3 regions of the Cytobacillus sp. ABV4_503 genome follow, and region 1 is predicted to be linked to each of the others. Evidence: riboswitches for the same ligand, from Rfam matches in the RefSeq annotation. Region 1 holds a riboswitch; each other region holds the start of a gene.

Region 1 (4,385 bases):
TCCCGGTATTTTACTGTGAGGGATTCAATCGTTTTTAGCAATTCCTGATGTTCATCCCGTTCAAGAAATGAAGCTTCCGGATCTTTTTCTCTATCCTTCTTCAGGAAAAAAACCTTTTCATTCAGGACCATATTTCGATAATGCCAGCTTTTAAGATAGTCTTTGCTTTTATTAATAGCGATTGTAAAAATCCATGTTTTAAAAGAAGATCTTTGCTGGAAACTTTCCAGCTTCTCATAAACAGTAATAAAGGTATCCTGTGTTAAATCGCTGGCCGCATTCCAATCATTCACATAGCTGTATATCAATCTCTTCAAAACGGTTCCATACTCATCCATGATCATTTCAAGAACGAGAGCACGATCCACTTGATCAGCAATTGACCGTTTTACATAATCATCAGAGCTCACATGACTGCCTCCTTGCTAAATTGCCAGCTGCCGATTCCGGCTGCCTTTTGTTTCCTGACAGTTAGACGACAGATACAAGTAAATCGCTTCAACTTTTGGCATCTATTAAGATTATACAAAAAAAGCGCATACCATTTGGTCTGCGCCTGATTATTTAATCCGATTAAATAAAACCACATCCATGCATAGCTTAAGAACAGAAGGAGCAAAAATAACAAGGAACATTCATCATTTCCTCATTTGTTCATATTGAGTAATTCTGGCCTATACAATTAGATTGGGAATAATGATCGCTATTTTCGAATAAATGATTCTGCCCAAATGCTTTGTTTTTGATGGGACGATTATTTATTTATATAATGGATTTATTGTGCAAGAAAGAAGGGAGATTATTATGTCACAATCAAATATTGCTCCACAGATCAAATTAATCGCTCTTGATATGGATGGAACCTTGTTGAATTCCAGAGGGGAAATTCCAGATGAAAACCGCAAGGCAATACGGGAGGCGAAGGAAAAAGGGATTGAAGTTATTTTAAGCACGGGAAGATCCAGGCTCACGGCAGGCGATCATGCTGATTCTTTGGAATTGAACTCCTATTTGATCACGGTCAACGGCAGTGAAATATTTGGCCCTGGTGGAGAATTAATCACAAGGACTCCTGTTGATTCTAAAGTAATGGAATGGATGTGGAATTTATCCCAGTCACATAAGACCAAATTCTGGGCAACCAGCTGCGAACAAGTTTGGATGAATGAAATGCCAGAAAATATTCATGACCATGAATGGCTTAAATTTGGATTTGATATATCAGATGATGAGATCAGGGAACTCATTCATAAAGAGCTTCGAACAAAAGGGGACCTGGAAATTACAAATTCCAGCTTAACTAATATTGAGGTAAATGCTCTGGGCATCAATAAAGCCAGAGGTATCCAGAAGGTAACTGAGATTCTTGGCATTTCGATGGAAAATGTAATGGCAATGGGAGACAGCTTAAATGATATTGCCATGATAGAGGAATCTGGCTGGGGAGTAGCAATGGGAAATGCCCAGGATATTGTGAAAGAAACAGCCAATGCTGTTACGGGAACTAATGATGACGCTGGTGTTGCAAAAGCAATCCGAAAGTGGGCTCTCTAAGATTAAAAACCGGCTAACATGCCGGTTTTTGGTTTATTTGGATGCTCTTTTGGCAATTAGAATGGTTTCTTCCAGTGCTATTTCCACATTTCCTTTAATCGCCCTGGAAATCATACAGGATGCTTCAGCTTTTTGCGCCAGCTTTCGCGCAAGTGAATGATCCTTTTCTGTCGCATCAGCTTTTAACAAGATAAGGGGGCGATGAATAATTTTCCTATACGTAATCACTCCTTTGGTTACATCCACAATTCCAATTGATTCCATCGTAAGGTCTTCTTTTTCGAGTTTGCTTCGTTCCATCATGGCTGCCAGGGTAATGATATAACAAGTTGCTGCAGCCCCAAGCAGCATTTCATCCGGATTTGTTCCGATTCAGGGACCTTCCATTTCTGGGGGAATGGAAACCTTTGTTTTCAGCCCTCCAGTCTCAATTTCTCCAACATCATTACGAAGTCCAGGCCAATGTGCTTTTAAATGGAATTGGTGTTCAGCCATTCTTTGATTCCTCCAAGTTATGTATTTCTATTTAAACCTTAAAGAGGAACAGGCAGAATTGCAAGACTTTACAGATTTAACGTTTCAGGCTAAGATGAAATCAGCCAACTTAATAGTTTTACTGCTAGGGGTGCCCGATGCTCGCGGGCTGAGAAAGAAACCGGACTGTTTTTTACCCTTCGGACCTGATCTGGATCATACCAGCGTAGGAAAGTAGTAATTGCGGGGAACGATGTTTTTTCTCTTAGATTATTCAGCCAGGTCCAATTTCGGATCTGGTTTTTATTTTGTTCTCAAAAACAAATGAATTGGCTATCAATAAGGAGGATTTTCTATGAATCTTAACGATCAGATTGTCATTATTACAGGCAGCAGCAGAGGGCTGGGCAAAGAAACAGCAAAAGCATTCGCGAGGGAAGGGGCGAGAGTTGTCATTAACTATTTCCATAGCGAGGAAAAAGCACATGCTCTACAGAAGGAAATTGGCGAAAAAGCCATTGCCATTCGTGCTGATATCCGGGACAGAGGTCAAGTGAAATCAATGTTTCAAAAGGCGAAGGAACACTTTGGAGGCCCCATTACAACCATAGTCAATAATGCACTGGTGAACTTTCAATTTGACCCTATTTCAAAAAAAGATGCAGAAACAATTAAATGGGACGATTACAAAAACCAGCTCGAAGGTGCAATTCTTGGGGCTTTAAACACAGTCCAGGCTGGTCTGGAAGATATGAAAAAACAGGAGTTTGGCAGGATAATCTCGGTTGGGACCAATCTATTCCAGAATCCAGTTGTACCCTACCATGACTATACGACCAGCAAAGCTGCTCTATTAGGCTTCACCAGGAATATGGCGAATGAGCTGGGCCAATATGGGATTACTGCGAATATGGTATCAGGCGGTTTGTTAAGAACGACAGACGCCAGTGCTTCGACATCCGAGGAAGTCTTTGAAATTATCGAAAACTCAACTCCATTAAAAAAAGTCACAGATCCTGCAGAAGTGGCTGATGCAATAGTCTTCTTCGCTTCTCCCTGGGCAAGGGCGGTTACAGGACAGAATTTGGTTGTGGATGGCGGACTAGTTATGAATTAAAGGAGGAATTAATGTGAACATTCAGGAGATTAGCAGCCTATTGGAAAAACTAAGAGATACAAATCCTCTGGTACATAATATCACCAATGTGGTGGTAACCAACTTTACGGCAAATGGCCTTCTGGCTATTGGGGCATCACCAGTGATGGCATATGCACATGAAGAGGCAGCTGACATGGCTAAAATAGCTGGCGCATTGGTTCTCAATATGGGAACACTGACTGAAAAAGAAGTAAAAAGCATGCTCATAGCGGGTAAGTCAGCAAATCAGCATGGAGTGCCGGTCATTTTTGACCCTGTTGGTGTCGGCGCGACGGCCTATCGTACAGAAACAGCTAAAAGACTATTAGAAGAATTAGATATTACCATCATAAGAGGCAATGCAGCAGAAATTGCCAACGCAGCAGGACAGAAATGGAGTATTAAGGGCGTAGATGCAGTTGAAGCAGCAGGGAACACTTCTGAGCTTGCTAAGTCGGCAGCAAAAGAACTTGGTGCAGTCACTGTTATCACAGGAAAACAGGATATCGTTTCAGATGGAAGATCCACATTTGCCATTAACAATGGCCATCCTCTTCTAACGAAAGTAACAGGTGCCGGATGTCTTCTTACTTCTGTAATAGGAGCTTTCGCTGCTGTTGAAAAGGATCCTGTAAAAGCGGCAGCAGCTTCATTGATCGTTTATGGATCTGCCGCAGAAATTGCAGCAGTAAAATCGGATGGCAAAGGCCCAGGAACTTTCCAAGCAGAGTTTTTGAATAGCTTATATAACATTTCTGCTGCAGATGTTGAAGCATATGGATCTTTTGAAAAAACGATCGGATAGGAGGCTTTTAAATGAAAGTGAATAAAGCTTTAACCATAGCGGGTTCAGATAGCGGCGGCGGCGCGGGCATTCAGGCAGACTTAAAAACATTTCAGGAACTCGGTGTTTTCGGCATGTCTGCTTTGACTGCTGTTACGGCTCAAAACACCAAGGGCGTTCAGGGAGTTTATCCAATGACAGCAGAGGCAGTGTCTGCTCAAATTCAGTCGATAGGAGAGGACCTCAGACCTGACGCTGTAAAGACAGGAATGCTTTTTAGTGCAGATATAATCGAGAGTGTTTCCAATGAAATCGTGAGATACGGATGGAAAAATGTCGTCATAGATCCAGTGATGATTGCAAAGGGAGGAGCAAGTCTTCTTCAGAATGAAGCGATATTAGCGATGAAGAAGCGTCTTATTCCGCTCTCTATGG
Region 2 (4,385 bases), 2.0 Mb from region 1:
TATACATACTTCTCATCCTGATAAGCAATCAGGCGGCCCTTTAGAAAGGAGGTTTAGATGAACAGAACCCGATTGTTAACTACGATGGCTTTATTTGTGGCAATTGGGACACTGGGTTCCCATTTGCTCTGGTTTCCGGCAGGCATAGCAAAGGCCTATCCGGTGCAGCATGCGGTGAATGTATTGGCAGCGGTGACGCTTGGACCCCTGCCTGCAGCAGCTGTGGCATTTATGATTGGCCTGCTTCGTAATTTGCTTGGATTCGGGACGCTGCTTGCGTTTCCAGGAGGCATGATCGGTGCGTTTTTGGCAGGTGTGCTTTATTTGAAGTTCGGCCGGAAAATATGGGCTGCTGTAGGAGAAGTGGTAGGTACCGGCTTAATTGGTGCATTGTTTGCAGTACCTTTTGCAAAGGTTCTCATGGGGAGCTCAGCTGGGGCATTCTTCTTTGTGCCGCCATTCCTGGTCAGCAGCATTGCCGGTGCGTCCATAGGCTGGATGGTTTTGGCAAAGGTTAAAGAGAAGAACTTGGTTCAGAATATGTGATGATTTTGGGCTGGCGAAGCTAGTTGAGTAAGCAGATAAGCGGAGTGCAGCATAGCAATCTGACTTTATGAGCGATTTTTAAGAGTTATGGGCGAAATCCAAAATTTATGAGCGAAAAACGTCAAGTTAGAAAATCGGTAAAAAACAATTAGAATGTTAGAAAACTGCTAGGGGCGCTACGGCTGAGATAAGGAGCTTTTCCTTTGTCCCTTGGAACCTGATCTGGATAATGCCAGCGCAGGGAAGCAGTGAGGACCTCGTTATATATCCTCATGCTTTTTCCCCGGCAGCTTCTGTAATGAATAAGGAGGCTATTTTTTATGACTTTTTCAGAGATTCTGCGCAAAGAAAATGAAGATTTGTTTCAGCTGATATTTGAGCACCCGTTTGTCCAGGGTATCGGGAGAGGGGACGTGCCGAAAGAGGCGCTGGCCCATTACATTAAAGCGGACTTTGAGTATCTGAATGCGTTCATGCATATTTATGGGATTGCCATTTCAAAGTCTGCAGAGCGTAAGGATATTTCTTATTTTAATCAGCAAATAGAATTTGTATTGAACAGCGAAGTACATCCCCACCATAATTTTTGCCAGCAGATTGGGGTGGATTACGAAGCATTGCAGGGCTATCCGCTCCCTCCAACAGCTGATCATTATGTTAAGCATATGATGTATCATGCCCACACAGGCGGCATGGGTGAGATCCTTGCTGCATTATTGCCTTGTCCATGGACTTATTGGGAGATTGGGCTTGAACTCATGAAGCAATATGAGCCAGATGAGAACCATCCGTTTTATCCATGGATCTCTTTTTATGCAAATTTAAGGGTCGAAGCTGTGACCATGAATATGAGGAACCGTTTGGATGAGCTTGCTGATGCGGCATCACCGGAAGAAAGGCAGCGAATGAAGGATGCTTTCCGAAAAAGCTGCCAGCTGGAGCTTGGCTTCTGGGAGATGGCTTATACCTGCGAAGAGTGGCCGGCGGGCAATCCTGCAGCAGTCAGATAAGAAAAACGCCTGCATCTGCTTTATGGCAGTGCAGGCGTTTTTTCAAAATCCCATCTGTAATGAGCGGTAATGGGAGTCTTAAAAGAAGATAGTTTTACTTCTGCTGCAAATGGTGTGGAGTTATGTATAACATATGGAATGCCATCTTTCGTCCGTTTGTCAGATATGATTGCCACATGGTTGAATTTAGGAGAAAGGAAAACCACAATGTCACCCGGCTGCCATTGCTGAAGGTTCTTACCATCTCCTGGATTCAGTTCAGTTGTTAATGACTTTGCGAAGCGGCTAAAGAAGACATTCTGGTTTGGCACCCTTCTAAAATCAATGTTCGGATCAGGCTTGCCCTGCACTCTTGAATACAAGTCCGTATTCTCGGCGATATCCTGATCAATAAGATCCTTTAAGGTTACATCAGCCCCCTGGAATCCCCTCCAAATCACATCTGTACAGACACCTTCGCCATCGGGCGGATAGCCTCCCGCATAGTAGGCACTTTTATATGGCGTGCGCTGGTCTACTTCTTTTCTGGCTGTCAGGACCATATCTAGCGGATCGGCAATGCCGTTTAGATTTGAATCGGCCTGTGAATATTCAGAAGGCACTGCTATTTTCTTTGCAAAAGGACTTTCGAAATGAATGCCGATGGAATCCAGAATAATTCCATTTCGGAAAAAAAGAATGAATAAGAACAGTATTCCGATTATGAAAGCAAACACTTTTTTTATCATAAAAAGTCTCCTCATGTATTTTAATGATTAGACGGCATTATTTTCCAATGAGTTACATGAAGATATGATAAGATTGTTATAAAGATGCATAAAAGAGGGGATATTATGGCTCATCATATAGGGATATCGGGAAGTGTCATTTTGTCTGACAGCAAGCTGTTTCATGAACTTTTTAAACGTCATTTGCCGCATATAGAGATAGGCGAATTTCAAGATGAGGAAGCCTTTCGCTGCTTTATTGAAATGCTGGGTAAAACAAACAAAAGCTTTGGTCTTCATTCGCCTCTTTTCCGGGGGAAAAGCAAATATGATTTGCTGGAAAAGTTCAGTATGAATCCGGAGGAAGCCTGGATTCAGTTTGAGGAGGAAGTGGAAAGGATGTCCCGGCTTAGGGCTGAATACATATTGGTGCACTTCCCTTACTTTAAAAAGGAAACCAGCAGGAATCCGGCAGAGGTCATTGAGGAGGGACTAAAGAAACTTAGTGTTCTCCAGAGGAAATATGGGATTTTGATTGTGTGTGAACCTAAATTGGGATTCAAACAATCGCCAGCAGGAATTCAATATCTTGACCGTTTTTCTGTAGAGACATGGAGGAAATACGGACTCGGACTTTGTGTTGATATCGGGGATTATATATTGGCCGCTGGCGAGAAGGCCATAAAATATATAGAAAAATGGACCGAGTTCGTGAGAGTCGTTCATTTACATAATGTTGAATACCAGGGCGATAAATATATTTGGGTACCTGTGCATCCATCTCATGAGAATGATGGCAGTCATCATAAAATTAAGAAACTGATGGATTTTTTAGCAAAGGAATGTGAGGAAGTATTTTTTGTCATGGAGTACACTCCACACACGAACCCTCCGGAAAAAATGGCAGAAGAAGGTATCAGGTGGGCAATAGAGGTGATTGAAGAAGGATCTGCTAGTTAGGCAGCAGGCCCTCCTAGCAGAATTTTGTGCAGGTTGAAAATGAAAGGTTATCATAGTGAGTATGGGAATAACCATGTATATATGCTATGATATATGTGAAGCTTTTCACAAAAAAGAGGAGGTTAATTAATTCTTATGCTGGGATTAAAACTAAAAACGGCCCTACAGGCTTCCATTCTTTTTACTTTTGGTTTTTGGCTTCTCTTTTTCTTTTCTGAAGGGGGATTGTTTTCCTTCTTCCTGGTTATGGTTTTTTTATACTGCTTTTTCGGAAATGTGATATACGGTGTTCCAGTTTCGCTGCTTTCTGAGTTTCTTACTAGAAATCTAGCAGTTTGGCGGTTTCCGTCTGCTGCATTTATACATACCTTTTTGGCTGCAGTCACTTATTTTATTATGGAAGGGTTTGCTTTCTACGCATTTATTGCTGCGGTGCTTTTCTTTTTAATAGATGAGTGGAGGAAGTGGGACCGCGAGATGCCAGGGGGCAGGAAGGTTACCTTGAATGCAGCAGGTTTCCTTGCCGCTTGCCTCCTGCCGATAGTGTTCTTTTGGATGCTCCAGCAGGCAGATCTGGAAGAAAAAACTCATGACCTTTATCTGATTCCAAAAGGGTATGCTGGTCAGGTGAGAATTGTTCATGAAATAGAGAATGCTCCTGTTCCAGAGACAGAAGGGGAGTACGATGTATTTCGGGTGAATGATAGAGGATATGCCATTACCTCTTTACCGCAAAGTGAAGGGTATATTGACGATTTGTACTATTATGCCGATGAAAAAGGGAAGCGTGAAGCAATACCAGAAAGCTGTATTTCACATGGTGGATCAGGCGGTGTACAGGGAGAAGGATATGAATATTCGTATACCTATTTTTCAGTTGGCTGCGAGAAGGACATGGCTGATCAAGGGTATGTTCCTGGTATTGAGGAGATTCTTTATGAAGAAGGATTGATAAATCAAACGTTTGATTGAAATGGAAAACAGCCTGGAGATTCCAGGCTGTAAATTATTTATCGGGTCATACTGCCGCCAAAGCCCCGCTGGTCGAAGTGTCACTTTAAAGTTGGGATGGCTCTAATAGAATGAACAGTTTCAGGCGTACTTCTGCCGGTGCTTTTAATCGAAATGAAGATGGCATAATCCAATGGGCAAGTGACCTTTG
Region 3 (4,385 bases), 950 kb from region 1:
AAGAAGAGGACTTCCTCCAAACCTGTTTACGGCACTCCAGCCAATCAAACCGGGAAGGAATACGAAAGCAGTATTGGCAATCAGGTTAATGATGCCCGCCAGATCGGCCCAGTTTGTATAAACTTCAACAAACGATTTACCATCGAAGAAAATATCCGGTGCGGTCATAATGTTATTGATTCCCATCAGCAAACCAGCTGTAACGATAGCCGGAAGGATTGGAATAAAAATATCTGCAAGTGTTTTAATTCCGCGCTGCAATGGATTTAAGTTTTCAGCAGCAGCACTTTTTGTTTCTTCTTTAGACGATTCGCCAATTCCTGTCGCATCTGTCATTTCTTTATACACTTTATCAACCAGGCCTTGTCCAATGACAACCTGGAATTGTCCATTTGTGGAAAATGAGCCTTTTACAATATCTATATTTTCGAGTTTTTCTTTATTGACTTTTCCTTCATCTTTTAACGCAAAACGCAGCCGTGTAACACAATGAGTTGCCGCTGCAATATTATCCCTGCCCCCGATAGCTTCTACAATTTGCTCTGCTGACTCTTTATTTGTAGCCATTCTTCGCTCTCCTCCTGTTACCGTTTTCATATAAAAGAAAAAAACAGTTATAAGGTTTTTGTTTATTGTTCTCTAACTTTACAAATATATCCAATTAACAGAATTCGACTTGTATATACATGAACTGTTTACGCTTTCATTCTATCTTGTATATACATGTCAGTCAACCACTTTTTCTTTTCTCTCTTTTATATACCCATTCAATCTCTCTGGATGTCAGAAAATAAAAAAACCGGCTTCGAGACTAAATTGTCTTCAAAGCCGGTTCTAAACCTATTGAATAATCTTATTTCCTTTTATCATCGTCATCATCTTTTGTGAGTTCACGGGTAGATTTCTTAAATTCTTTTAAGGTCTCCCCAAATGCTCTCCCTATTTCAGGAAGTTTTTTAGGACCAAAAATAATAAGAGCCAGAACCAGGATGAGAATTAAACCTGGAATACCGATGTTTGATAACATGCTGAACACTCCTTATATATCATATCGCATGGGCAGTAGCAATCATGTTCATTGTCCATTATAGTAGATTGACTTAAAAAATCATAGCATGGCAGCTATTTTTATGAATTCACGTTTTTTCACTATTAAAGACTCTATCAAGATCTTCTAATACTTCACCAATTTTGCGGTTATGGATCACTTCATCAGCATAAATATCGAAGTCCGTAGGTTCCAAATTAATAATCACCAGTTTTGCCCCGTTTTGTTTGGCAATCAGCGGAAACTGATTTGCAGGTGTTACATTCAAGGATGATCCCAGAACAATAAAAAGTTCTGCCTTTTCTGTTTCATCTTCTGCGAAATCTAAAGCCTCCTCAGGAAGCATTTCCCCAAACAGAACTACTGAAGGACGGAGCACACCACCGCAATTACATTGGAATTGTCCATGCAAATACCCTTCGCTCGGGAACTCTTTTTTACACTTCTGGCAATGGAGTGTCTGCAAATTCCCATGGAGCTCTGATACTTTTTTACTTCCCGCCAGTCCATGAAATCCATCCACATTCTGGGTGATAATGCTCTTAATAATATCTCTCTTTTCCCAATCTGCAAGAATATAGTGCCCTTTATGGGGATTGCACTCCTTAAGCCCGATTACCCTGTGCCGATAAAATTCAATAAACTCGTTCACATTTTCATTTAATGCTTCTGTACTGGCTATTTTTCCAGGATCTTTCCCATTCCATAATCCATTATTGGCAGACCTGAAATCAGGAAGTCCGCTTTCCGTCGACATTCCTGCTCCAGTTAATATTACTGTATAATTTGATTCCTGAAGCCATTTCTCAAGCATAGATATCAGCCCCCAATAAGGTTTTGTCACAGGTTAAATTTGATTTCCATTTATTTCTCCCGGTGAAATGTTTATGTCATGTCAGGTATGCGGTAAATACTAGATTATAACTGTTTATGCGAATTATCAAATATAGGAGTGATAGCTATGCCTGAAATAGAAACGAAAGATTATAAGGACGGCTATAAAAAATTTTCTGCCAGGGCCAAACGTTATGCGGAAGACCCTGAAAAAACAAAAGTACTGCTAAGAAAGGCTACACTTAAAGCAGATAAAAATAAATCTTCATTAAGTGATATATGGGAAAAGTTTCAGCTTCTGATCGATTTGGTTAAGGCATGGTCTAAAGGCGATTACCGGCATATTTCAAGAAAATCGGTTATCTTTATTATTGCTTCCGTCCTATACTTTGTTTCCCCTATAGACCTTGTTCCTGACTTTTTAATAGGAATGGGAATTTTAGATGATGCAGCAGTACTTGGTTTTGCCGTTAGCCAAATTACAGGTGAACTTGAAAAATTCAAAATCTGGAAAGAAAGCAGGACGATAGAGATGAAATAATTATTTTCTGTCCATTTTGATATTATTTGCTATAATAATGATGGAAAGTATTTATGCTGTCAAAATTAAATAGCAGGAAATGTAGGGGAACCGGTATGCCGGTTGAGACTTCATCATTAAGATGCTGACCCTTTGAACCTGATCTGGCTCATAGCAGCGTAGGGAACATATTCTTAAACATACTAAATGTTTTTATATGCGCCCTGGTTTATACCGGGGCGTTTTTATTTTTCAGGGCAGACTATCATTAACTTTCCTTATTACATAAAGGTTTTAGGAGGATTATTTATGAAAAAGTGGATTGCGGCTATCTGTTCACTTCTGTTTCTTTCAGGCTGTGCCGGCAATGGAGCGGATAATCAGACTGGAAGCAAAGATGCAGACAGCAAACAAGATTTGAAAAAAGTTACTGTTGTATTGGATTGGACACCCAATACCAATCATACCGGCTTATATGCCGCAAAGGACAAAGGATATTTTAAAGAAGAAGGGCTCGATGTCGAAATTATAATGCCAGGTGAAGCAGGTGCAGATCAATTGACTGCATCAGGCAAGGCTGATTTCGGTGTCAGCTATCAGGAAAGCATCACGGAAGCCCGTGTACAGGGAGTTCCCCTTGTATCAATAGCAGCTGTAATACAGCATAATACTTCCGGTTTTGCATCCCCTGCTGAAAAAAACATTAAATCGCCGAAAGACTTTGAAGGAAAAACTTATGGCGGCTGGGGAGCTCCTGTAGAAAAATCTGTAATAGATTCCCTAATGAAGAAGGAAAACGCCAATGTTGATAATGTCTCAATTGTTAACATGGGAGATGCTGACTTTTTCACAGCTGTTAAAAGAGATATAGACTTCGCATGGATTTATTACGGATGGACAGGTGTAGAAGCAGAACTTCGGGGGGAAAAGATTAATATGGTCTACCTTACCGACTACTCAAAAAAACTGGATTACTACACGCCCGTTCTCGCAACCAGCGAAAAAATGATTGCAGATGACCCGGATACTGTCAAAGCATTTGTAAAAGCAGCATCCAGAGGTTATGAATTTGCAATCGATCAGCCTGGCGAAGCAGCAGATATTTTGTTAAAAAATGCTCCGGACCTTGACAGCGAATTGGTCAAAAAGAGCCAGGAATGGCTATCCCCCCGCTATCAGGATGATGCTCCAAGATGGGGTGAACAAAAGCTTGCAGTCTGGGAAAACTATGCAGACTGGATGCATGATAATGGTCTATTAGATAAAGAATTAGATGCCGGCAAAGCATTTACAAATGACTTCCTGCCGGAATAAGGAGAGTTCAACTATGGCAAACGCACTTGTAAGCATTCAGATCATACCGAAAACAAAAGATGGGGAAAATGTTATACCTTACGTTGATGAAGCAATTAATGTTATTCAGCAATCTGGTGTTAAGCACGAGGTGCATCCCCTAGAAACCACGATGGAAGGCGATTTAGACCATTTATTAAAAATCATAGCCGATATGAACAGAAAAATGATTGAAAAAGGAAGCAGCAATGTAATTTCACAGGTTAAGGTTCTATATCAGCCGGACGGTATTGAAATGAGTGATTTAACGGAGAAATACCGTTCATGATAAATGTATTCAGAAAAGGATGGAGGCCGGCTGCGGTTCTCCTTCTTTTATTCATTCTTTGGGAATTGGCAGTAAATCTGGCAGAAGTTCCTGCATGGCTCCTGCCTCCGCCGACAGATATCGTTCATGAAGCGATTTCGGGCTGGGAGGGCTTCCGCCTTCATCTTCAATCGACAGTCATGCTTTCCCTATTGGGATTTCTCATTGGCGCCGTCATAGGATTACTCACAGCTGTTATTCTGCACTTATTGCCTTTTATAAGGGAGTCGGTTTACCCTCTCCTCATACTTTCACAGAATGTGCCTATAATTGTACTGGCTCCTTTGCTGGTTGTATGGTTTGGTTTCGGGATACTTCCAAAG

Evidence for each region. A riboswitch is a leader RNA that binds a small molecule or an ion and turns the genes downstream of it on or off. The one in region 1 is predicted to bind thiamine pyrophosphate.
Region 2: it holds a riboswitch for thiamine pyrophosphate, as region 1 does, so the genes downstream of both, tenA (thiaminase II) here and ACXAD1_RS11065 (3-oxoacyl-ACP reductase) in region 1, are expected to answer to the same signal.
Region 3: it holds a riboswitch for thiamine pyrophosphate, as region 1 does, so the genes downstream of both, ACXAD1_RS06390 (ABC transporter substrate-binding protein) here and ACXAD1_RS11065 (3-oxoacyl-ACP reductase) in region 1, are expected to answer to the same signal.

The regions. Positions count from the first base shown of each region.
Region 1 is NZ_JBSWTH010000001.1:2,196,356-2,200,740, reverse strand. Features, by position in the region: gene ACXAD1_RS11080 (sigma-70 family RNA polymerase sigma factor) at 1-410, opposite strand, end outside; gene ACXAD1_RS11075 (Cof-type HAD-IIB family hydrolase) at 805-1,554, shown strand; partial or broken gene ACXAD1_RS11070 (OsmC family protein) at 1,588-2,049, opposite strand; TPP riboswitch at 2,166-2,278, shown strand; gene ACXAD1_RS11065 (3-oxoacyl-ACP reductase) at 2,384-3,145, shown strand; gene thiM (hydroxyethylthiazole kinase) at 3,159-3,971, shown strand; gene thiD (bifunctional hydroxymethylpyrimidine kinase/phosphomethylpyrimidine kinase) at 3,983-4,385, shown strand, end outside.
Region 2 is NZ_JBSWTH010000001.1:154,131-158,515, forward strand. Features, by position in the region: gene thiW (energy coupling factor transporter S component ThiW) at 58-546, shown strand; TPP riboswitch at 706-807, shown strand; gene tenA (thiaminase II) at 867-1,556, shown strand; gene ACXAD1_RS00720 (DUF1287 domain-containing protein) at 1,577-2,284, opposite strand; gene ACXAD1_RS00725 (TIM barrel protein) at 2,390-3,223, shown strand; gene ACXAD1_RS00730 (DUF6843 domain-containing protein) at 3,359-4,195, shown strand; gene ACXAD1_RS00735 (MGDG synthase family glycosyltransferase) at 4,276-4,385, opposite strand, start outside.
Region 3 is NZ_JBSWTH010000001.1:1,246,223-1,250,607, reverse strand. Features, by position in the region: gene treP (PTS system trehalose-specific EIIBC component) at 1-567, opposite strand, end outside; gene tatA (twin-arginine translocase TatA/TatE family subunit) at 854-1,027, opposite strand; gene ACXAD1_RS06400 (NAD-dependent deacylase) at 1,137-1,862, opposite strand; gene ACXAD1_RS06395 (YkvA family protein) at 2,010-2,423, shown strand; TPP riboswitch at 2,497-2,605, shown strand; gene ACXAD1_RS06390 (ABC transporter substrate-binding protein) at 2,712-3,716, shown strand; gene ACXAD1_RS06385 (thiamine-binding protein) at 3,730-4,023, shown strand; gene ACXAD1_RS06380 (ABC transporter permease) at 4,020-4,385, shown strand, end outside.